DNA from 3 places in the Agarilytica rhodophyticola genome. Region 2 is predicted to be linked to each of the others. Evidence: predicted binding sites of a transcription regulator. Region 2 holds the regulator's gene; each other region holds the start of a gene.
What was found. The regulator sigma-54, encoded in region 2, starts transcription at its own class of promoters, with help from an activator protein. The targets are predictions, from matches to a motif close to TGGCACANNNNTTGCNNT.
Positions count from the first base shown of each region.

Region 1: BVC89_RS21970 (NarK family nitrate/nitrite MFS transporter) is a predicted target of sigma-54. The motif match lies at 4,108-4,125, and genes of this name have one in related genera.
Region 3: fliE (flagellar hook-basal body complex protein FliE) is a predicted target of sigma-54. The motif match lies at 2,208-2,225, and genes of this name have one in related genera.

Region 1 is NZ_CP020038.1:5,268,213-5,276,223, reverse strand. Features, by position in the region: gene BVC89_RS21980 (bifunctional protein-serine/threonine kinase/phosphatase) at 299-2,017, opposite strand; gene BVC89_RS21975 (hypothetical protein) at 2,080-2,415, shown strand; gene BVC89_RS21970 (NarK family nitrate/nitrite MFS transporter) at 2,429-3,904, opposite strand; gene BVC89_RS21965 (lipoprotein intramolecular transacylase Lit) at 4,332-5,078, shown strand; gene BVC89_RS21960 (glutathione peroxidase) at 5,184-5,924, opposite strand; gene BVC89_RS21955 (HD-GYP domain-containing protein) at 6,020-7,327, opposite strand; gene BVC89_RS21950 (pentapeptide repeat-containing protein) at 7,692-8,011, opposite strand, start outside.
Region 2 is NZ_CP020038.1:928,816-936,826, forward strand. Features, by position in the region: gene rapZ (RNase adapter RapZ) at 1-460, opposite strand, end outside; gene BVC89_RS03940 (PTS sugar transporter subunit IIA) at 484-936, opposite strand; gene BVC89_RS03945 (RNA polymerase factor sigma-54) at 1,272-2,807, opposite strand; gene lptB (LPS export ABC transporter ATP-binding protein) at 3,023-3,748, opposite strand; gene lptA (lipopolysaccharide transport periplasmic protein LptA) at 3,793-4,470, opposite strand; gene lptC (LPS export ABC transporter periplasmic protein LptC) at 4,457-5,041, opposite strand; gene kdsC (3-deoxy-manno-octulosonate-8-phosphatase KdsC) at 5,034-5,585, opposite strand; gene BVC89_RS03970 (KpsF/GutQ family sugar-phosphate isomerase) at 5,589-6,560, opposite strand; gene BVC89_RS03980 (MlaC/ttg2D family ABC transporter substrate-binding protein) at 7,166-7,810, shown strand; gene BVC89_RS03985 (BolA family protein) at 7,964-8,011, shown strand, end outside.
Region 3 is NZ_CP020038.1:4,258,145-4,266,155, reverse strand. Features, by position in the region: gene BVC89_RS17880 (sigma-54-dependent transcriptional regulator) at 1-862, shown strand, start outside; gene BVC89_RS30075 (PA3496 family putative envelope integrity protein) at 1,350-1,523, shown strand; gene fliE (flagellar hook-basal body complex protein FliE) at 2,330-2,677, shown strand; gene fliF (flagellar basal-body MS-ring/collar protein FliF) at 2,727-4,403, shown strand; gene fliG (flagellar motor switch protein FliG) at 4,400-5,428, shown strand; gene BVC89_RS17860 (flagellar assembly protein FliH) at 5,574-6,560, shown strand; gene fliI (flagellar protein export ATPase FliI) at 6,580-7,977, shown strand; gene fliJ (flagellar export protein FliJ) at 7,974-8,011, shown strand, end outside.

The DNA of each region.
Region 1 (8,011 bases), 2.5 Mb from region 2:
CAGATATTTGGTTACTAAATAAAGTAACTTGTCATTACATATTCGTATATATACTGCACTTCAAGTGTTCTAATTAGTCATACAAAATAAGAAAAAAGTGCTAATTATCTAAGACTATTTTGTATTAGTAACTGATGAGATCGTATACGTTATTCTTTGTTGGTATGTTCTAGCCTCTAGTTTTTCAGACACCGTCTCTAGTTAGTAGTAAAAACCTAAGAACTTACAAAAATTAGCCATTGACATTTTTACAGGATCTTAATTAAAAGTTTTTGTATCCAATATATCGTATTGAATATTAAACGCCACTCACAAGTAAATAAATTGCAAGACCCCAGCCGAGGAGGGCAAAAATTTGCCATACTTTAAGTGGGTCTTTTTCAAGTAAAGGTGTTTCTTTAGCGGTAAGCCAATTTGGGTTGGGGCGTTTTAGATCTAATAGCCATTCTGACAATGAGCCATAACGAGAGGATGGTTGAATAGTTAACGCTTTTTCCATTGCCATATCTAACCAAACAGGAACGAGGGGGTTATAACGGCGTGCAGGAATATATTCTAGTCGCTGAAATGCTTTAATATCCATGGCCTTTTCATATTTTGATCCGTAAGGTAATTGTGTTGTCAGCATCTCGTAAAGAATTGCTGCCAATGAAAATTGATCTGATTTTTCATTAACTTTGCCACCGTAACGATATTCTGGAGCGGAATAGTCGAGTGTGCCTAATACCTTATCTCGCTGAAAGGGAGGCGCCATTTCCTGTAAACCGGCAACAAAGCAGGAGCCAAAGTCAATAATTACTGGACCATTAGTAGCTAGTACAATATTGTCAGGCTTGAGATCTTGATGGAGGGTATCTTTACGATGAAAAGAACGTACACCTTTTATCACCCCCTCAAGTAATTCGACAGCATCTTTAATATCAAGCGGTGCTCGCTCTTTTATGATTTGTGCCAAAGTAGGGCCGGCAATGTATTCGGTTAAATAATAGAGAAAGCGTCGTTCTTGTTTTGCCGGTACGACTTTAACGACGTGTGCGTTTTGTATTCGTGAACCAATCCAGGATTCCATAACAAATCTTTCAATATATGCTGGGTCATCTTCATAATTGATTGACGGTGTTTTCATAATGTAACGACGCTTGCTATCTACGTCTGTTACTAAATAGACTTGGCTTCGTTCTGACTCGTGAATAATTCTTTCGACACAATAACCATCGATTATTTGTTTTGGCTCAAGTATTGGGGCGAAAGGTAGTTTTGATAGAACATGCACAGTGTCACCTTTGGTGGGAGTGCCTAGTTGATTGATCGTGACAACTTGAATACTTATATTATCTTCTGATTTTAAATTCAGTGATTCATCAATCAGTGTTTGTGCAATATCTTGTGGTACTTTGTTTTCATTTATAATTTCTATTATGCGGTGACTACTAATGTAATCATGTATGCCATCGCTGGATAAAAGATATTGATCGCCGGGCTGAATTTCTTGGCTCAACATATCAATTTCTAACACAGGATCTGCACCTAAAGCACGGCTTAAATAGGTAGTTTTTTTGTCTATTTTTTGCGAGTGATCCCGAGTCAGTTGTTCTAAAACATTATCACGGTAGCGATATACTCGCGTATCACCTACGTGAAAAATAAAACACTTATCACCTTTAAATATGATGCAGGAGAAGGTTGTGAGGTAGCCTTCATCACGTACATTATTTTGACTTTGCGCCCATAAATAACGATTAAGGGATTGGATAACTTGAACTGCCGATTGCTGGGTACGCCAAGTATCCGGTGTTGCGTAATAGTCGGTGAGAAAACCAGTGACTGCTGATTGGCTTGCCTGACGTGCTGATGCGCTGCTGCTCACGCCATCAGCGATCGCGATAGCAATGCCTTTGGTTGTCAGAGCGGAACCTTCAGGGATTCTTGCCCCTATAGTATCCTGATTTTCTGGCTTAATACCTTTATCACTAATTTGCGCAAGAGAGATATCTAGTGTCGAGTGAATATGATCCATAAGCTTATATTCTATATTGATACAATATAATTTAGCCTGATACAAAAAAGGCGAGCATTATTATGCTCGCCTTTTTTGTATTAGTTAAGCTAGGGCCTGTTAACACTAATTTAATTGCTCCTGTCACACCTACAGCACACCAGTTTAGGCGAGAGAAGCGCAGTTTGACGAGTCAAAGAAGCGACGAACAACGACAAATGGTGTGCTTTAGGTGCGACCCAGAGGGCTGGGCGTATTTTTCCCGTATTCTGCGTTGCTGCTCGATCTTTTGGAATAACCCAATATCACCCACAGCGCCTAAAATACGAAAAAAATACACACCAGCAGGTGCTATTGCAATAGTGTTAACAGGCCCCAAGAAAAAATCATTAGCTCAGTGTCTACACCTTAGCTTTTAAATTAGCTATGTACTTACGACACTTCGATTTGTTGTACAAGCCCGTCTTCTGTTACTTCAACCATGTGGCCTTCAGGCTCTTCTAAAAATTGCGCAATACCAAGCACTACCGCAGCACAGGCGCCGATAATCATAAAAAATGTGCTGGCATCGACAAAGCTGTAAGCGGTTAAGAATGTCACCGCGCCGACGTTACCATAAGCGCCTGTCATGCCAGCTATTTGTCCAGTTAAGCGGCGTTTTACTAATGGGACTATCGCAAACACAGCACCTTCACCTGCTTGGACGAAGAAGGAGCAGAACATAATCGCAATAACCGCCAGAGGTACGGGCCAGGAGCCGCCTACTTGAGACATAATAAAATAGCCAATTGTCAGCCCTCCGATAAAGATGGAAAGTGATCGTCTGCGACCAAACTTATCGCTGATATAACCACCACCAGGGCGCGCCAGTAAATTCATAAAGGCGAAGGCTGCGCCTAGCATACCTGCTTGCGCCAGTGTTAATTCATCAAAGGTTTCGAGAAAGAATGCTGGCAACATAGACACAACTGCTAATTCAGAGCCAAAGGTAACGAAATATGCCCAACCTAAAACGGCTACTTGTTTGAATTTATATTTTTGATTTTCTTCAACACCATTTGCAAGCATGTCTTTATTGACTTTGTATATCTGAGTAAATTGAATTCCAAATAAAGCTACCAACACACTGTAACAAGCATAAGTTGCAGTTTGACTCATCAGCTTAACGCCAGCCGGGGAAAGTTTCCAAGCAAGTACAGCAAGAATAACGTACATTGGAATATTCATTGCCAGATAAAGATAAAAATCTTTTTTGCTGGTAACTTCTAAACCACCTGACTTTTTAGGTTTAAAATAAGTAGAGCCTTTGGGAGTGTTGCGTGCGCGTAAGTAGAAAAATATTCCATAGGCGATGGATATGACGCCTGTAGAAGCAATGGCATAACGCCAACCGTTGTCACCGCCAAATATTGCCAAAGCTACAGTAGGTAATATAAAAGCGGCAGCAGCAGAACCGAAGTTACCCCAGCCTCCGTAGATGCCTTCAGCTAAACCTACTTGCCGTGCGGGAAACCATTCGCCAACCATTCGGATTCCAATAACAAAGCCCGCTCCTACAAAGCCCATTAAAAAGCGCAACAAAGCAAGCTGTTCATAGGTTTTTGCTAAAGAAAATGTGATACACAAAAGCCCGGAAATAATTAATAAATTGCTAAACACCAATCGTGGTCCAAATTTATCAACTAAAATACCGATGACTATTCGCGCAGGAATTGTTAATGCGACATTTAATATTAATAAAGCTTTCCATTGAGCGTTAGTCATATTAAATGCTTCTACCATAAGTGGCTTTAATGGAGCATGTGCAAACCAAACGACGAAAGTAAGAAAGAAAGCAAACCAGGTTAAATGTAGGGTGCGGATATTGGCTTGGGAAAAATCAAGCACATTTAATTTTGATGAACTCATACTCCTATCCTTAATAATTATTGCAAGCGTAATTGGGGAGAGCTTGGCTTGTATGAAAACTATTGATATAGCGGTATCTAAAGCAGCAAAGTATGTATGCGATACCTGTGTATTTTCATGCTTCCTCGTATCACCTTGACACTACCTAGTGCCTATTAACAGGCACTAAGACAACGAATATTAGAGCGCATGTACTTTTGAACTTAGCAATTAGTATGCCTGCCTTAAAATGTAAGCTTTTGTCACTAATTTGGTGCATTTTTGGTGCATTTATGAGGTTTTTCAAAAAGTGTCACTCATACTCTGTGACCAATATTGAGCGTGTTTGGATAAAAATGCACCCAAATAGGAATTTTCATTGAATAATATTGATAGGTATACTGCACAGCTTAAGTTGGACCCGATAACAGACTAAGCGAACAGTTTTATGAAATACCGCTCTCAAAATTTATATTCACGTTTCTATTCTGGACTCTATGGTATTGTTGGTTTTCTGTTTTCTTTATCTGTCGCTTGGGGTTTGATGGCCAACTATGATTTTTTTTATGGTGTTTGGCATGATGTAGGCGGGATAAAAGAAGGCATCAAAAAATATGGCCCAGCTAACCGTTATAAACCTGGCTTTGCTGACACCACTAGGCAACAGCGCCTAGAACTTTTCCATAAAATCACCGTTGCTATTCATCGTAGCGGTGATGGTTTACGAGAAATTTATTATCAATCGCCTACAAGTTCTGGAAAACAGCAGCTACTGCGTGAGCCTGAAGTTATTCATCTTCAAGATGTGGCCAACTTATTAAACCTATTGTTATGGCCAGTATTATTTGTGTCTCTGTTATGGCCTTTCATGGGATATTCTTATTACCGCAAGTCAAAAACTTTGCCGAAAATAAGTGGCCAATTATATGGCTTGTGCGCTTTGCTTGTTTTGGTTGGGCTGATTTTATTGGTTTTTGGCCCGGAGACAGTGTTTAACACACTGCACATATGGATATTTCCTAGCGATCACCCTTGGTTTTTTTATTATCAAGACTCCCTGATGTCGACCATGATGTTGGCTCCAGTGCTCTTTGCCTGGATTGCTGCCGCTTGGGTTGCGCTCGCCATTGTGATTTTTATTTTACTTAATATTGTTGTAGCTCGGGCCTGTACGCACTATTTGAATAGGATCTAAAATATTCCCGAACAAAAAAATTGAACTTACATACATGGTATTACAGGTTTGGGTGAATCGGAAAACGTAATCCCGCATTCACCCGAATCCTTAACTCCGCAGCACTTATACGTTAGCGCTAATCCATTTTTCTAGATCGTCAGCCGTACCAATGCGTTCTCCATCGACGTAAATCTGGGGCGTAGTACCTTGTCCTGTTACAGCTGTAAGTGAACTGTAGCTCAAGCCTTTCTGACCAAGGTTGATTTCTTCATAAGCAAGATTGTTATTTTGCAGTGCTTTCTTTGCTCTTGCACAATGAGGACAGCCTGGCTTTGAAAATACTGTAATACGCTTTGGTTGTTCAGCATTTGGATTTATGTAGTTGAGCATCGTGTCGGCGTCACTCACTTCAAAGGGATCGCCAGGTTTTTCGGGTTCGATAAACATTTTGTCGATAGTGCCATCTTTGACAAGCATAGAGTAGCGCCAAGAACGTTTGCCAAAGCCTATATCAGATTTGTCCACAAGCATTCCCATGCCTTCACTGAACTCACCGTTACCATCTGGAATAAATACAATGTTGTCAGCATTTTGGTCGCCAGCCCACGAGTTCATGACGAAGGTGTCGTTAACAGATAGACACACAATGCTATCGACACCTTCTTTTTTAAAGGTTGCCGCAAGTTCGTTATAGCGAGGTAAATGGGTAGATGAGCAAGTGGGTGTAAAAGCACCTGGTAGTGCAAACAACACGACCGTTTTGTTTGCAAATATATCTGCACTGGTAACGTCTACCCAATCGTCTCCCTGACGTGTTTTGAAAGTTACATCTGGGACTCTTTGACCTTCTTTATTAGCAAGCATTGTCTTCTCCTCTATTTAAAACAGTGTTCATTTAAAGAATATATTAAAAGAAATCTTTTGATTGTTAAAATAAATTAACTGAATTGACTTGTTAGTTATTTGCTATCTTTCTTTAGTTGCTCTATTTGATTATATGATTTGATGGAGCTTTCGATGAGTGATTCTTCCTCTTTCGGAATTTTTTTTATGGTTTTCCACATAATAAGCTTGAAACGCTCCAGCTGAGATTCAATCTCATCTTGTATGATCATACTCTTAAGTAAATTGAGATGTTCGTCTGTATTATCTTCACAAGAGAGGGCGTGCAGCCATTCGTGGTATTCGGCTTGGGTTAAACCAGCACTTATGATGGATGTGGCCAGTCGACCAAGCATTGAGGCGATAGACTTGGTCAGTCGTGAACGTGTATTTTTCATCAATACAAAGCCCAGCTTTTTCGCTGCATCGAAGGTCTTGGTAATCCTATCGTGCTGTACCATCATTTCTTTTGCAACAGGATGAAAGGGCGGTGGTGCGTCCGGTGACGGCCCCAGTTTAATTAGTTTCACTGTCGCCTTATACACTGACTCAAAGTGCACAGCGCTATTGAGTTGCAGTATTGTCATGGTCAGTTGATGCGAATAACTGTCATAGCGTTCACAACGTTTGTAAGCGTTTGCAAGCACGTCGGTGTAGGCCAGTACTTGACTGGCTACGGTAAGTGAAGAACCAAATTTATGTTTGGGGTAACCTGTACCATCGGTTCTCTCATGGTGATCTTCAACAATTGTGCCGATATGCTTAGGTAAGTTCGGCACCTGATGTAAGAATTCTTTGGCAATAATCGGGTGTACTTGGGTTTGTAATGATTCGTCTCGTTCAAGCTCGCTGTCATTGTTTGCGAGATCTGGTTGAAGATGTAGAAAGCCAGTATCGTGCATGAGCCCGCCAATAAATATGGCTTGCTGATCCTCACTCGATAGTTCTAGCTCGATTGCTAATAATAAGCCTACAGCAGCACTATAGAGACTGTCGTAATAAATCTCTTCCAATTGATCGGCAAGTACAGTCAACTTTTGGCGCAGCAGAGGAAACTGTTCGTAGAATAGGCACTGTTGCATCAATACTGCTCTAACTTCCTCATTGTCGATGATGGGAGTAAGGCAGGGTAGTTGAGAGGTACATTGTTCTAAGATTTGAAATAACTCTTGTGCGCCTAAACTATCGGATACGTTGACACTGTGCTCAAGAGGTTTAACAAGCTTGTGTTTGGCGATTAGTTCTGCCCTAGAGTCCGATAGTCTTGTACCTTTGGAAACTAATAGAGCGCCTTGCTCATTGTAGATATTTTCGCTGGCTGTTACCGGATTATCAGCGTTTACTGCTGCTAACCGATGTCCGTAATAGTCAACATCATGGGTCATATAACTGGCGAAGGTGGGCTAATATTTACGTTTGTTTAAAAACAGGAGCAGTTAGATGAGTGCTAACAGATCCTGACAATACACCAAGTGTAGACCTCAACCTATTAGGCTGCCAGTAGCTAAGATTTATTCTCATCAAAAATATTTCAATGGATAGGCGAAATAATGTCACTTCAATAAGTAGGGCTAAAGAGAGCTATTGCTGGTCAATAGCCCGTCTCTTTTTCTCTTTCCTAATTTTTTGTATATCGCTTGTTAGGTGTATTAACTGCGAATAACGGCTGGTATAAAAGTTTGCTAACGATACTCACGTTAACTTTACGGCAATGTTGTAGTGCAATAAATTAAAAGCCGTATGGGACTATTAACTTAAATTTTGTAGCGCTTTGGTTGCCACAACAGAAAAACAATCGATAGCATCGCCACGTTTTTTATCGCCGATACTTTTCGTTAATTTTACCTTTTTAGGAATGAATGAAAACAAATCTTTATGATCGGCATAATGGCGAACCTTATGGCTTACAAGTACCTCACCTGCTTGTGCTGCAGCTTCGAGCCGAGCTGCCATACTGACGGCCACACCTTCTAGGTCTGATATTTCAGTCACTTCATTATGGACGACAGCGACTTCACCCAGTTCCACGCCAATGCGTAGCTCAAAGCCTGCGGCAGTTAATACATTGA
Region 2 (8,011 bases):
TGAGTTGTCGCATGGTGCTGCGCATTTCGTGCAAATTGAGAGCACTAGTATCGATGATAATATCGGCAAAACCGACAATAGGAGCAAGGATATCCCGTTCTTTTTCAAGTGCCTCATTAAGTCCAGTATTTTCATCCGACAAAGGATGGCGACGGCGAGTTTCACTAAAACGCTTGATTAATACATTGGTATGAGTGTCTAGATAGATAACTTTATAGTTTTCACGGGGGATTTGGGAGGATTTTAATATGCCCGAGAGAGTGCCTAAATCCTTGTCGAGATTTCTCGCGTCTATACCAATGGCAAAACGTTCCTTCTCTTGCTGATTTATATGCTCAATCAATGATGGCAACAAGGTGACGGGAATATTATCAATACAGGTAAACCCTTCATCTTCCAGTAGATGTAAGGCTGAAGTTTTGCCCGACCCTGAGCGACCACTGATTACTAAAAAGCTCATGACAGATCCCGCTTATATAGAGGTTAAGATGACGATGTTATCGCATCGAAAAGTGCATCATCAGATGATACGGAACGTATTGTGCTGACAAAATCAGCATCTTGTAAAAGTTGTGCCAAGCTTGCCAACGACTCTAGATGGCTACTCTCTGCATTTTCCGGTACTAACATTGCAAATATAATATCAACTGGCTTGCCGTCCACTGCGTCGAAGTCAATGGGGGATGCTAGTGTCATGCAGGCGCCATATGTATGACCGCCGGTATTAAAGCGGCAATGAGGAATTGCGATACCATCACCAATACCGGTTGTACCCAATTTTTCTCGGTTAATAAGACTTTGATAAAGTTCATCGACATCAAAGCCTTCGATATCGTTCGCAAAATTCTGTGCCAGTGTTTCAATCACACGCTTTTTACTGCCACCTTCAATTTTTGCCACTGTTCTCTTTGTTGAGAGAATGCTTTTAATTAACATAGATTCTTTGGTAGTTTTTTAAACAATTTTAATAATAAAGACTGCCATTTTATCAGTTTTATTTACTGTGTAACGAACACAATACACTGTGTGTTTAGCAATGATTATTTTTTATCTTATCCAGTACTATATAGATAAAACGTATACAAAATATGGAGTCGTGGGCGAATGGGCCAACTAGCCCCCTTAAAATAAAGATATACGTGTTTAGCTTGGCGTATTAGAAGATTGCTCAACTATATTTAGGAAGACATAGATGAATGTCGATTCAATAGTTTATTGCGCAAGCCAATACACAAAAATACAGAGTGCTCTATAACATTAAGACTAATAGTTTAAACTAGTCGTTTACGCTCGTTGGAAGGTGGAATGCCAAGTGACTCTCGATATTTGGCTATGGTTCTACGGGCAACTTTAATACCTTTCTCTTCAAGTATTCCTGTGATCTTCGAGTCACTCAAGGGTTTTCTGGCGTTTTCAGCAGCGATTAGTTTTTTAATAATGGCGCGAATAGCGGTTGAAGAGCATTCTCCACCTGCTTCTGTTGCTACATGGCTTGAGAAAAAGTACTTAAGTTCAAATATACCTTGTGGTGTATGCATATATTTTTGCGTTGTTACCCGAGAAATTGTCGATTCATGCATTTCAACAATTTCCGCAACATCGTGTAATACCATAGGTTTCATAGCTTCTGGGCCATGATCAAGAAAGCCCTGTTGCTTCTCAACGATGCATGTAGCCACTTTCAATAATGTCTCATTGCGGCTCTGCAAGCTTTTTAAAAACCACCTAGCTTCCTGAAGGTTATCTCTTAAAAAGGTATTGTCAGTGCTTGAGTCTGCTCTTTTAACTAAGGACGCATAATCATTATTGATGCGAATTCGAGGAGCTATTTCAGGGTTTAACTGCACTGTCCAACGATCATCTACCTTTTTAACAAAAACATCAGGTACCACATATTCGGTTGAGTCTGTGCCAATATGTTCCCCTGGGCGTGGGTTAAGCGTCTGAATGACTTTAATAGCAAGTTGCAGTTCGGCTTCTTTAATCTTCAATTTGCGCATTAACTGCTTGAAATCTCGATTGCCAAGTACTTCTAGGTAGTCTTCAATAATTTTACGGGCGTAATTAACGCCTGGTTCATTAGGATCATACTGGTTTAGCTGTATCAGTAAACACTCGCTGATATTTTGGCTGGCTACCCCTATGGGATCAAATTGCTGAATTCTGTGCAATACAGCAACTAGCTCATCCATCTCTAATTCTTCATGATGGGCTTGTAGGCCTGTGTATATATCATCCAAGGACTGACACAACATACCATTGGGCTCTACCGCATCTATGATAGCCTCGGCAATTTCTATATCTAGATCCGACATTGGTGTTAGATTGAGTTGCCAAAGTAAGTGGTCTTGGATTGTCTCGGACGAGGTGCGACGAGATTCAAAATCCATATCTTCGTTATCGTTTCTCGAAGCGCCGGGGGATGATGATGCTTGGTAGACATCATCCCAATTGGTATCAACCGCCAGCTCATTGGGAATGGTATCACTCCATTCGCTATCTAGACGCGCTTCTTCATTCGAAGAGTTTGGATTTTCATCGCTAGAGTTAGTGCTTTCGCTATTTAAAGAAGAATCGTTAGGTTTGGCAAAATCTTCCGAAGGAGAAGAGTCAGCCCCTTTTTCCCCTGAATCGTTGTCTGAGCTACTGGATTCATCAGATATCTCTAACATAGGGTTAGAGTCCAGCGCTTCCTGAATCTCTGATTGCAAATCTAAGGTTGATAGCTGAAGAAGGCGAATCGCTTGCTGCAACTGGGGAGTCATTGTAAGTTGCTGACCCAGCTTTAGTTGAAGAGATTGCTTCATATGCGCTAACACTTGCCCCGGTTGATTGTATGTTATGTGACAGCCGCTTGATTCCATTTAGGAAAGCAGACCCTTATAAGTTTAGACTGAGCGAGGCTCTCAGGCAACGGTTTTGCGTTAAAAATAAAGCAAACATTGTGCCGTATATAGGTCACTGCTTGAGCAATTTGTCAAGTATTAAACTCAAAACAATTAGGCTTAGTGTCAGATATGGCCTAAAGCTGAAAATGCTGTCCTAGATAGACTTCCCGCACTTTTTGGTTATTGAGTACGGTGGCGGCATCGCCATCAGCAATGATGTGGCCTTCGGATACGATGTAAGATTTCTCGCATATATCGAGCGTTTCTCTAACATGATGATCGGTAATGAGAACGCCAATGTTTTTGGCTTTTAGTTGCTGGATGATACCTTTGATATCACTAACTGAAATGGGATCGACGCCAGCAAAGGGCTCGTCAAGTAATATAAAATCTGGTTCTGTGGCTAACGCTCGTGCAATTTCTACGCGTCGGCGCTCGCCACCAGATAGCGCCATCCCGAGGCTATCTTTAATGTGAGTGATGTGAAACTCTTCCAGTAGCTTATTTAGAATTTCTTGCCGTTGCTTACGCTTTAAGCCTTTGCGAGTCTCCAATATCGCCAAGATATTTTGGCTGACCGTAAGTTTTCGAAACACCGAGGCTTCCTGGGGTAAGTAGCCCAGACCGCGCCTTGCCCGGCCATGCATGGGCTGGCGAGTGACATCTTCACCATTGATAAAGACTTGGCCTCGATCTGCCCTTACTATGCCAGCGATCATATAAAAGCAGGTTGTCTTGCCCGCGCCATTAGGGCCGAGCAAGCCCACAACTTGTCCTTGGTTTACCGACACTGAGACATCGATAACCACTTGTCTGCCTTTGTAACTTTTTGCGAGATGTTTAGCTTCTAATTGCGACATTAAGACGACTGCTTATTGATATGCTAGTTGGTTATTATGTTGTTTTATTCTGTATCTTCGAGAGGGGGCGAGGAGGTTTCATTTTCCTCTGTGTCTACCGTCTCGTTGCTTTCTTCTTCATTTGAATCAGAATCGATGATGTCTTCTTCAGGCTCGGATTCTATGCTGGAATTGTCTTCTTGCCCTTCCTCGCCATTGATAGACTCTAAGGTTTTTGGTGGGATAACCATGCGCACCCGCTCTTTGGTGCCGTCTGCAGAAGTTTTTCCACCTGCTTTTACTAACGCTTTTTTCACATCGTATTCAATACGATTACCGCTTAAACTTGTGCCATCTTGGTCAAGAGAGGCGTTTTCAATAAGAAACAGCGTCTCGTTTGACGCTGAGTATTCAAGTGTATTGGCCACAGCGGTAACCGGAGGGCTGTTTTCTTTCGGGGTTTGTTGAAAACGGGCGGGGTTACCTGTTGCCACAATTTTTTTGGCAGAGTCAACCTTGCCTTTTTCGAATTTACCGTAGTAAACCACTTTACTAGCATTGATTTTAAGGCTGCCTTGCTGCAAAACCACATTACCCAAGAACGTTGTTGTTCCTGCTCGGATATCAAACTCGTGTGTGTCAGCATCGATGAACATCGTCTGTGTGTCATCGTCTGGTAGTGTCCAGGCATTGGTTGCTAATAACACTGCTAGAGAGATAAATATAAATTTAAGTTGGATCATAGAGTCCACGAACTTTAGATAATAGCTTTAATTTTTGTGCGACAAAATCAGCATGAAGGCCTGTGCCTTTGATTTCTACGCTATCAGAATTTATTTTTACAGCTTCAGCTGTTTCAGCGACCTTGCCTATTGGATCAACGTTTAACCTCTGTGTGGTAATGGTGGTGGTAATACCATCGGCATCTGTATGCTTCACGACTACATTATTCCACAATTCTATACGCTCATTTAGGGACGTTATTTTGCCTTTATTCGCTAATACAAGCCAGGGTTCCTTGTCCTGATAAAACACCAATTGGGGCTTATCTATCAAGGTGAAGATCTCTTGTGCTTCATCTTCATCCTGAGTTCGGTAGTGCTCCAACTTGACTGCATCAAAGGTGTAACTTAGACCGCCATCATCCTGGAAATGTGTTGTTGTTGTATTGCGAGCGACTGCGAAAGGCACAGCATCCACTTCTGTGTGTAATGCCGGCGATGTGCCTAAAATGCGAGGTGGCGAGTCACCAAAGTATATAATGGCGGATAATAGCGCCAAAATAAATACAATGTACAGACTAGTTCTAGTCACTTAAATAAACCTCAAGTGCTGAGTCAAACGTGCCTTGCGCAAGCATTATCATATCGCATACTTCTCTCACCGCACCATCACCGCCTTTTTTTGTTGTTTGCCAATGGCTGCGTTTCGCTACTTCCGGATGGGCATTTGCAACACTAATACTTAAACCTGCACGTATCATGACTGTCAAATCAGGGTAGTCATCGCCTACGTAGGCGATGTCTTCATAAGCACATGGAAAGTCTTCTTGTAACTCTCGTAGTGCATCAAATTTATCCTCTCGGCCCTGTTTCAATAAATGAATACCTAAGTCTTTTGCCCGCCTAGCAACAATCTCACTCGTTCTGCCTGTAATAATTCCCACTTCCACACCTGATCGGCGGAGCATCTTAATGCCGTGCCCATCTAATGTGTTAAACGATTTGATTTCGGAGCCGGTGCTAGAAAAATATATTTTACCGTCAGACATTACGCCGTCGACATCCAATAGCAGCAGTTTAATTTTGCTTGCTCTGGCCATTATTTCACTATCTTGTATTTGCATTGGATTGCTCATTATTTAAATAATTCCCGCTCGCAATAAGTCGTGCATATGTAAAACTCCAATCACTTCCTGTTCATTATTTTTAACTACTAGGGCAGTAATTTTGCGTGTTTGCATTATCCCCAATGCTTCGGCAGCAAGCATATTTTGATTTATCGTCTTGGGGTTTTTTGTCATAACTTCGCCAGTCTCAAGGCTATTAATATTCAAACCTGCCTCTATCGCACGGCGAAGATCGCCATCGGTAAAAATACCCATCAGCTGCTGGCTTTGGCTTACTACAATAGTCATTCCGAAGCCCTTTGTTGTCATTTCGCTGAGAGCTTCTTTTAACGGTGTGCTTGCCGTCACTTTGGGAATCTCTGTATCTCCATGCATCACATCTTGTACACGCAGTAAAAGCTTTTTCCCCAATGCGCCGCCGGGATGAGAAAAGGCAAAATCTTCAGCAGTAAACCCTCTCGCTTCGAGCAGGGCGACGGCTAGAGCATCGCCAAGAGCTAGTGTTACAGTTGTACTTGATGTAGGAGCCAAATTTAGTGGGCAAGCTTCAGACTGAACACTAATGTCAAGGTTTACATGTGCCGCTTCTGCAACTGGAGAGTTGGGTTTGCCTGTCATACTAATTAGAGTAATGTCCAGGCGTTTTAGCATAGGTAGCAGTGTAACAATTTCAGCTGAAGCGCCTGAATTAGAAATCATAAGGGTAATATCATCTTTAGTGATCATACCCAAATCACCATGGCTAGCTTCACTCGGATGAACAAAGAACGCCGGTGTTCCAGTGCTTGCTAGGGTCGCGGCTATTTTTTTTGCGATATGTCCCGACTTGCCAATGCCCACTACGATAACTCTGCCTTGGCAGCTGAGTATGAGTTCGCAAGCTTTAACAAAATCACCATTAATTTTAGTCAATAAATCTGTTAAAGCGTCCCGCTCAAGGGATACAGTGCGCTTGGCTGAGCTTAGATAATCAAACTGACTCATGCTAGAAACTTGGCTCTTTATATATAAGTTTATTCGCTATTGGTATTTGACGAGAGTTATGGAACTTGGCGATGTGCTCATCGCTCAATATCGACTCAGACTAACCACTTGTATGTAAAATTGGGGGCTATAATAGGGCTTTTTACACAAAAGTACGATGCTTATAGTCCGCAATATTTACTATAAGGGACTATATTTGTGCAAATCTCAAATTTGATCCCCTCTATTTTAGACTCTGCTGCATGGAGTTAGTCCTAACATGGCTAAATAAAGAGGGCGACAATCTTGTAATTACTCTGCTAAACCCAATTATGATGTGTATTAAAACACCAATATACAAGCGGCTAGCAGTGAAAGGTGTGATGATTGTATTGAGCAATGTGGTTGTTGGAACCTGTTACAATGCTTTTGTTTTGCTGCTTTTACTATTTACATTAGCCGTCTTTTTATGGGTGTAAGGTGTACAATGTAGCCTAAAAGACTTAAAGATTGTCAGCTTACGTTCAGCATTAGATGTTTATATTGGCGCTAATAAGCCCCGTAGCCTAAATAAGCCCTTAGGGCCAAATTTTTTGATATTCGATGAGGAGAATAAAACTGTGAAGATGAAGTTCGCACTGCACTCGGTAATGTTAGGTATTTTTTTGCTATTTAGCAGTCTTGCAAACGCCGCAGACACAACCGAGCAAGCGAGTGCAAATGAACGTCCTGAGGCTACCCCTCATCAGGTCGTGGATAATGTCACTATTGAGCTTATGCAGGTCGTTAGTGGCGGTAAGAAAGCTTTAAAAGATAACCCTGAGAAATACTTTGCTGACGTGCGCAGAATCATGGAAAGTGCTGTTGATTTTAAATATATCGCTCGCAATGTTATGGGCGCAAAATATTGGAAATCTGCGTCAAAAGAGCAACGTGAGAAATTTATTGAGGTGTTTACCTCCGGGTTAGTTGAGACCTACGCCAAAGGTATGGCTAATTTTGCCGACTTTGAAATTAGTTTAGAAGCACCGAACAAGGCTAATGAAGGTAAGAAAAAAGTAGAGGTTGTCCAGAAATTTAAAGGTCCAAACGGTGTTAATCGAGTTTCTTACACCATGGGGCAACATAAAAGCGGTGCTTGGAAATTGATCAATGTGGTGCTTGATGGTGTCAACCTCGGTAAAACATTGCGTTCGCAGTTTTCCCAGTCTGTTGCTGAAACTGGTGGTGATCTTGATGCAGCGATTAGTAGCTGGAGCTGGAAAGGCTGATTTACCCTATGCAGTTTAGGTATTAGATATCGAAATAGATAAAGCGGGTGCGAAATGCCCGCTTTTTTATTAGTATAGCCACCAATTATTAGCGTCTAATGGGCGCTAATTTTTGCTGGTTTGACTTTTTATATTTCCCTACTTGGTATTGCAATGAATTCAGAACAAATAAAGTCTAAGCTTGAAGCTGCTATCGCTGAT
Region 3 (8,011 bases), 3.3 Mb from region 2:
GTTATTCGGGCATGAAAAAGGAGCTTATACTGGTGCACATGCAGCAGCCCCAGGAAAGTTTGAGCAAGCCAACGGTGGCACGCTTCTGCTCGATGAAATTAGTGAAATGGATCTTGGCTTACAAGCTAAATTATTGCGTGTGTTGCAGGAACGAGAAGTAGAGCGTCTGGGAGGACGTAAGAGTATAAAATTAGATGTGCGCGTCATTGCGACTTCAAATAGGGATATGAGACAGGAGGTGGCTGCCGGGAAGTTTCGCGAAGACCTTTACTTTAGGTTGAGCGTTTTACCACTGCAATGGGCACCTTTGCGTGATCGCAAAGAAGATATCGTTCCTTTGGCGCGAGCATTACTAACTAAACATGCAATCAAGCAAAAGCGCAGCAATGTGCAATTGTGTGAGCAAGCTATAACAACACTATGGAGCTACCCCTGGCCTGGCAATGTTCGGGAGTTAGATAACGTTATGCAGCGTGCCCTTATATTGCAACCTGGAGATATTATTTCCAGCGATGATTTAGGGCTACAGATTGCTGATAACTATAGTGAAAAGCCTTCACTTATCGATGCCGTTGTATCGGAAACTGCGAATATCAGCAAACAAAATATTCACACACTTGCCGCGCAAACAATGCAATCCTCGGATAACCCGATCACTGATGTTCAACTCGGTGCAGATGCTCAACTTGGTGCAGATATGAAACGCCACGAGTTCGAGATTATTGTGAAAACCCTACGGCAAGAAAACGGCAGCAAAAAGAATACGGCAGAGCGTTTAGGGATTAGTCCACGAACATTGCGTTATAAGTTGGCACGTTTACGTGAGCAGGGATATACCCTTGAATCAGCGATTCACTATTAGAAAGCTCTAGACTATCAATGGATGAGTTAATAGGTGAGTGCTTTTGGGGCAATTTTGCCTTGATTTAAAGTGTGATGAATCACTTAAATTCAAAGCAAGGAGTCAAAGTAAAGACTCAACGTAAGAATGTGAAATAGTTATAACCCATGATTACTTACGTATTTTTAAGTATGTGTTTTCTTTAAGTATGTGTGTCCACAGCTAACCCATCAAATGAGATAACTGCGCTATAAGGCTTTTGTTGAGGTCAAAAAGTGCTCACATTAGACATTCCTTGTTATTAGAGTTCAAAAATAATAATAATTTACTCTAAAAAATAAAAAAACATCGTTAAAAGTAAAAAAGCCATTGCTTTTAATCAATTTGTCATATTACTCTTAGAGACTGGCAACACGCAATAAGGCCTTATTGTTTTGTACTTTTATACAGGGCTTATTAAATTTTTGGTAGGCCCAAGACTCATGACAAATTGATCGGGAGATTATTTATGGGTGTTGAAGTATTAGAACCTACTATTATTTTAAATTCAGGGCTTATGGATGATTCGGCTGTGTTACAAGACGAGCCTCTTAATGGCACTGATGCAAGACGACGTTTAGAAGATAAAATTGAAGAGCTGCGTTTACAAAGGGAACTACAAGAGTTCGATTTCGATTTGTGATACAGCTTGGAAAACGAATAATAGAGAAAAGTATACGAGGCTATGGGTAATTTAATAGCATTGTGTTACCACGCTAGCCGTTACTAGATTACCCATCGATTCATTTCGATTGTCCTAAAGTTGTGATTTTTATAGCAGTCAATCTCTGCCTATAGCAGTGAATCTGTATTCTTTACTAACGTGCTGCTCCCTAGCGAGTATGTATCTTTGGTATGTTATCCTAGTGCTCCTTCCCTTCTATACAAACCCTCTTAGTGATGAAGTTTTCTCTACTATTGGAATCGCTACAAAAGACATTTGTTACGAAAAGTACGATAACGCAGTGACAACCATATAGTTAAATTTTATAGTTATATCGTTAATAGTACAAAGAAGTGCATTGGTTTAAGTTAACATGTTAGAGCACTGACCGATTTATATTTATGAACTATTAAATAATATTTTTAAATCTTATTGTTCATTTAAAATAGTCAGGATTCATACAAATCCTCATTGCCCATCAACCAGATACATTATCTAAATAGTGCTAGTGCTGCTAGTGCAAGGCTTCGATACACCTACACCTACACCGTCATCCTATTTATGGCAAATGCCTTATCCTTCCCAAATTACATCTGACCGTTCGCTTATCTCTGACCCCGGATATCAGCTTTTGATGCCAAAAGTCCGCGTCGCTCATAAATGTGGCAAGAAACTTCCCACGGCAATGTTTGGCCTGGATTGTGCACAATACCTGTCATTCTGATAATTATCTTATTTTGTGACGTAAATCCGTCACTATAACGAGAAATATAAAAGGCGTTGCTATGACTGAACGGATGGATATCAATCGCTTACTTTTGGAAATGCGAGCAATGAAAGCGCAAGCTTTCAATGGTGTCGGAGCCACTGCCGCTACCGATATCGCCAAAAAAAATGAAGCGATTAACGGCCCAAAATTCTCCGAGCTTATGTCCCAAGCGATCGATAAAGTAAATGAAGTGCAACAAGCATCAGGTGCTTTACAGAAAGCCTATATCAAAGGCGACCCTAATGTCGATATTACTGAGGTAATGATCGCTTCACAAAAATCGGGGGTTGCCTTTGATGCCATGGTGCAGGTGCGTAATCGTTTAGTGGAAGCTTATCGCGATGTTATGAATATGCCGATTTAATAGTTAATCATGAACTATTTGATTGTCTGGCTAAATAGTTGAGGTTTACATGGCGGACTCAGGTGCCAACACTGGAAACAGCGATGATGTTCTCGAAGGTTTCAATAGCTTAAATATATTCCGGCAAGCAGGCCTGATGATAGGTTTAGCTGCTAGTGTTGCTTGTGGTATTGCTGTCGCATTTTGGAGTCTGGGTGAAGATTACAAACCTTTGTACGGTAGTCTTGAACGTTTGGATTCGTCAGAGGTTGGCCGAGTTTTAGATTTTAATGACATTCCATATAAAATAGATGGCGCCACCGGTGCCATGCTTGTGCCTGTCGATAGTGTTCACAAAGCTCGTATTTTGTTAGCAGAAAATGGTATCCAAGGAGATACCAGCTTCGGTTTGGAGATGCTCGATCAAGAGCAACAACTTGGTACCAGCCAATTTATTGAGTCTATGCGCTACCGCCGTGGTTTAGAAGGGGAACTGGCGCGCACTATCAGCAGTATAAACTCTGTGCGCAGCGCCCGGGTGCATCTGGCAGTTCCTAAACGCAGTGTCTTTGTGCGCGACGGCCGTAAGCCTAGCGCGTCCGTATTTCTCGATTTATATCCTGGAAGGCCAATAAAACCTAAGCAGGTTAGGGGGATTGCCAACTTGGTGGCTTCGAGCATCCCCGAATTAGAAATAGAAAATGTTACCGTGGTCGATCAAAAAGGTAATCTAATGTCAGTAGCTGCGGAGGATGAACGCCTTGCTATTGCCGCACAGCATTTGGATTACACTCGCAAAATTGAGGACGATATCATTTTGCGTATTCGCCGTTTATTGACCCCTATACTGGGTGACGGCAACTTTAAAACAGAAGTGGCGGCAGATATTGATTTCACTGAAATTGAGCAAACAGAGGAAAGTTTTAATCCGGATTTACCTGCAGTTCGAAGCGAGAATAAAGTCGATGAGCAACAAGTGGGAGCAGCCGGAGTAGGAGGTGTGCCTGGAGCTTTAGCTAATCAACCACCAGCCGATGGCAACGCCCCAGAAGTTGCCGGTGGCGGTGACGGTGCTGGCGAGGGTGGTCAGCCAAGTCGCACTCGCTCACAGTCGACAACGAACTACGAGTTAGACCGTACAGTAAGTTACACACGTTTCGAAAAGGGACGAATCCGTCGTATGACGGTTGCGGTAGTGGTTGATGATAAAGCGATTATCAATGCCGAGTCGGGCGAAGCAGAAAAAATTCGATGGACTGAGGATGAATTGGAGCGTTTAGCTATACTTGTACGTGACGCAGTGGGTTTTTCGGCGGTGCGAGGTGACAGCGTGAACGTATTAAACGAGTCTTTCTTTGATTTGCCAGATCTCAGCGATCTGGATGCGAATGTACCCATATGGGAGTCCGAAGCTTTCCGAGCTGCCCTTAAGCCCTTAGCTGGAGCACTAGTTATTATCGCCTTGCTGATGGGGCTTGTACGACCAGTATTGAAAACGCTGGCAGGCTCAGGTGCGCAATCTAAAGAAGAACAAGAACGAAAAGAAATGGAAGCTTTGCAAGCTTCCGGTATTGATTCTTTCGACTCCCTATCTGATGAAACCGTGACCCTTTCAGGGGGTGATGCGCTGGGCCTACCTAGCCCTGAAGAAAGCTATGAACAACAATTAAATGCAGTCAAAGGCCTTGTCGCCGAGGATGCTGGCCGTGTCGCGCAAGTACTTAAACGTTGGATTAGCGAAGAATGAGCGAGGCAAATGACGGTGCTGGCGCGCCACAAAAAAGCATGAGCAAAATTCAGCAAGCGGCTATCCTGTTGATGTCTTTAGGAGAGTCCGCTGCAGCCGAGGTGCTCAAGCATATGGGGCCTAAAGAAGTGCAAAGAATCGGGACAGAAATGGCGGCCCTTAGCAATGTGCAGCAGGATCAAGTTGAGGTTGTTATTTCTAATTTTATGGAAGAAGTTAGTACGCAAACAGGGCTCGGGATGGGATCTGATGCGTATATTCGTAATATGTTGGTATCGGCTTTAGGCCAAGATAAAGCGGATAGTTTAGTAGATCGAATTTTGCTTGGAGGTAATACTACAGGTCTTGATACGCTTAAATGGATGGACGCTCGTTCAGTAGCAGACATTATTCGCAATGAGCATCCACAAATTCAAGCCATTGTGATGGCTTACCTCGATGCTGATCAAGCTGCAGAAGTTCTGACTTTTTTTCCAGAAAAAGTGCGTTTAGACATTATGTTAAGGGTAGCTTCTTTAGATACTGTTCAGCCCAGTGCATTACAAGAACTCAATGATATTTTAGAAAAACAATTTGCTGGTAATGCAGGTTCACAAACCAAAGATATGGGTGGCTACAAAGTGGCTGCTGAGATTGTTAATAACTTGGATAGCTCAGTCAGTGGCGAATTACTAGATTCAATAAAAGAAGTCGACGAAGACTTGGGCACACAAATTCAAGATCTTATGTTTGTCTTTGAAAATCTTAAAGAAGTTGACGACCGTGGCATTCAGGCACTGCTTAGAGAAGTCTCCTCTGATATTCTTATTCTTGCACTTAAAGGTTCTGACGATATCCTTAAAGAAAAAATATTTTCCAATATGTCTAAACGGGCAGCAGAATTGCTTGCCGATGATCTTGAAGCGAAAGGTCCTGTTAAAGTTTCAGAAGTTGAAGCTGCGCAAAAAGAGATTCTTACCATTGCCAGGCGAATGGCCGATGCCGGAGAAATCAACCTCGGTGGCGGTGGTGAAGATATGTTATAGCGTTTCATATTTCTAAATAAAAATTTATTAAAAATAATATAGGGGCTGAATATAAGTTTTATAAAATTAAGAGTATATTCGCAGTGCGTTTGATAATGATGTGTACTCTTTTTATTTTTCCGGTTAGTAAGGAGTAGGCAAAAAAATGACGGATAGTGTGAAACAAGTTAATCGTATTCCATTCGAAAATATAGAGAGTGAAGAATCCATATCTACCTGGTCCTTACCCAGTATCGATGATGGTTCGGGTGTGATACTAAGCGCAAAAAAAGAAAAAGAAAAAAGAAAAAAAGACTCAGATGTAGAAGCAATTGAGGATTGTGAAAACCCAGAAGAAAGTGAATTTCCTACAGCAGAGAGCTTACAGAAAATTACAGAAGAAGCAAGGCAAGAAGGCTTTTCTCAAGGCTATACCGAAGGTTTTGAAAAAGGACGGCAGAAAGGTGAAAAAGAAGCCCACAATCGAGTGTATAAGGAAACAAAGAGCCTTATTGAGCAGGAAGTAAGAAGTCTACGTAAGTTCACCAGCCATTTGTTCGAACCGTTGCAGTCTCAAAAAAACGCCTTGGAAGATATCTTAGTAAGTATGGCAGTGCACTTTGCACAACATATTATCGATCAGGAAATTAAAAACTCTCCACAATCTATTCTTGCCATTATTAAAAAAGCATTGGCTGCACTGCCTGTGGGAGCTCATAATATCAATGTGTTTGCTAACCAAACTGATGTGGATTTAGTTGATAAATACCTACCAGCAAAAGATCGTGATTGGGGATTGAAGATAGATAACAATATTCCAAGCGGCGGTTGTCGGGTAGAAACCAATGAGAGCTTAGTGGATTATACAACGGCTGCACGTTTAACTGAATTTATTCAACAGGTACAAGAAACCGGTAATATTGACGATAAGGAATTACAAGCTATTGAAGACTATTCCTGCAGTATTGATTCAAATAATCTCCCCGGTGAGACTTCTGAGAACCTGGAAGTTAATACTACGTATGAACCAGAAAATAATGATAGTTTAGAGTCTGAGAGTATTTCTGAGAATCAGACATCTGATATAAATACAGACCAAAAACCTTTGACTAATACTCATGAACACAGTGCCCCCCAAGGCCCAACGCTATGATAAGTCGACTGTAAAACATATGATTAATAGCGAGATTGACGACTTTGCATTAGAGCAATGTCTAAACAAATACCGCCAGTACCAGTTTCTAGATGCTCCTATTCAGGCATCTGGACGACTAACACGTTTGGTTGGGCTAACTTTGGAGGCAGTAGGTCTGAATGTTTCTGTGGGACAACAGTGCCATGTGCATTTGAGCAACGGAAATAAACTCGAAGCTGAAGTTGTTGGGTTTCATAACTCAATTACCTATTTAATGCCGGTACAAAAAATCGAAGGCTTACAACCAGGTGCTAAAGTTGTTCCACTCGGTGATCACAAAAAAGTCTCACTTGGCAATCATCTGATTGGTCGTGTATTAAATGGACTCGGTCAAGCACTTGATAATCTTGGGCCAATCAGTAACAGTCGCCAAATAGAATTAAACACCAACGTTATTAATCCCCTTAGTCGTCATCCTATTTGCGAGCCCCTCGATGTGGGTATCCGTGCTATTAACAGTCTATTAACTATCGGTAAGGGACAACGCATCGGCTTGTTCGCTGGTAGTGGTGTAGGTAAAAGTGTTTTGCTTGGTATGATGACCCGCTTTACTCAAGCAGATGTCGTGGTAGTAGGGCTAATTGGTGAACGAGGTAGAGAAGTTCGTGAGTTTATTGAACATATACTCGGTGAAGACGGTTTGCAGAGGGCTGCTGTGGTCGCAGCTCCTGCCGATGAAGCACCGCTTATGCGTTTGCGTGCGGCCCAACTGGCAACACGTATTGCCGAACATTATCGGGATCAGGGGAAGAGTGTTCTTCTGTTAATGGATTCCCTCACACGTTTTGCTCAGGCCCAACGCGAAATCTCATTGGCTATAGGTGAGCCTCCTGCAACTAAAGGTTATCCGCCTTCGGTGTTTTCAAAAATACCAGAGTTGGTTGAACGTGCTGGTAATGCCAGTCAAGGCGGTGGCTCTATTACCGCATTTTATACGGTACTTACCGAAGGTGACGATTTGCAAGATCCTATAGCAGACTCTGCAAGAGCCATTCTAGATGGTCATATTGTGCTATCACGAGCATTGGCTGAACAAGGTATTTACCCTGCTATCGATGTTGAGGCTTCGGTTAGTCGGGTTATGCCCAATATTGTTGAGCAAGGAAATATTACTATGGCGCAAAAGTTTAAACAAAGTCTTGCTCTATATAGGGCAAACCAAGATTTAATTACGATTGGCGCCTACAAAGCGGGCAGTAATCCTGAGATAGATTTTGCTATAGAGCGTTTTCCCCATTTACAAAAGTTTATTGCTCAAAAAATTGGCGAGGTATGTTCCTTGTCAGACAGTCGAACTATGCTATCTGGAGTGCTAGAACCCATTCGTACATCGAGTAATAGCAAGAAGACAACTTCTGGCGCTAGTCTGAAATGACACGCTCAGCTCGACTTGCGGTGGTTATCGATAT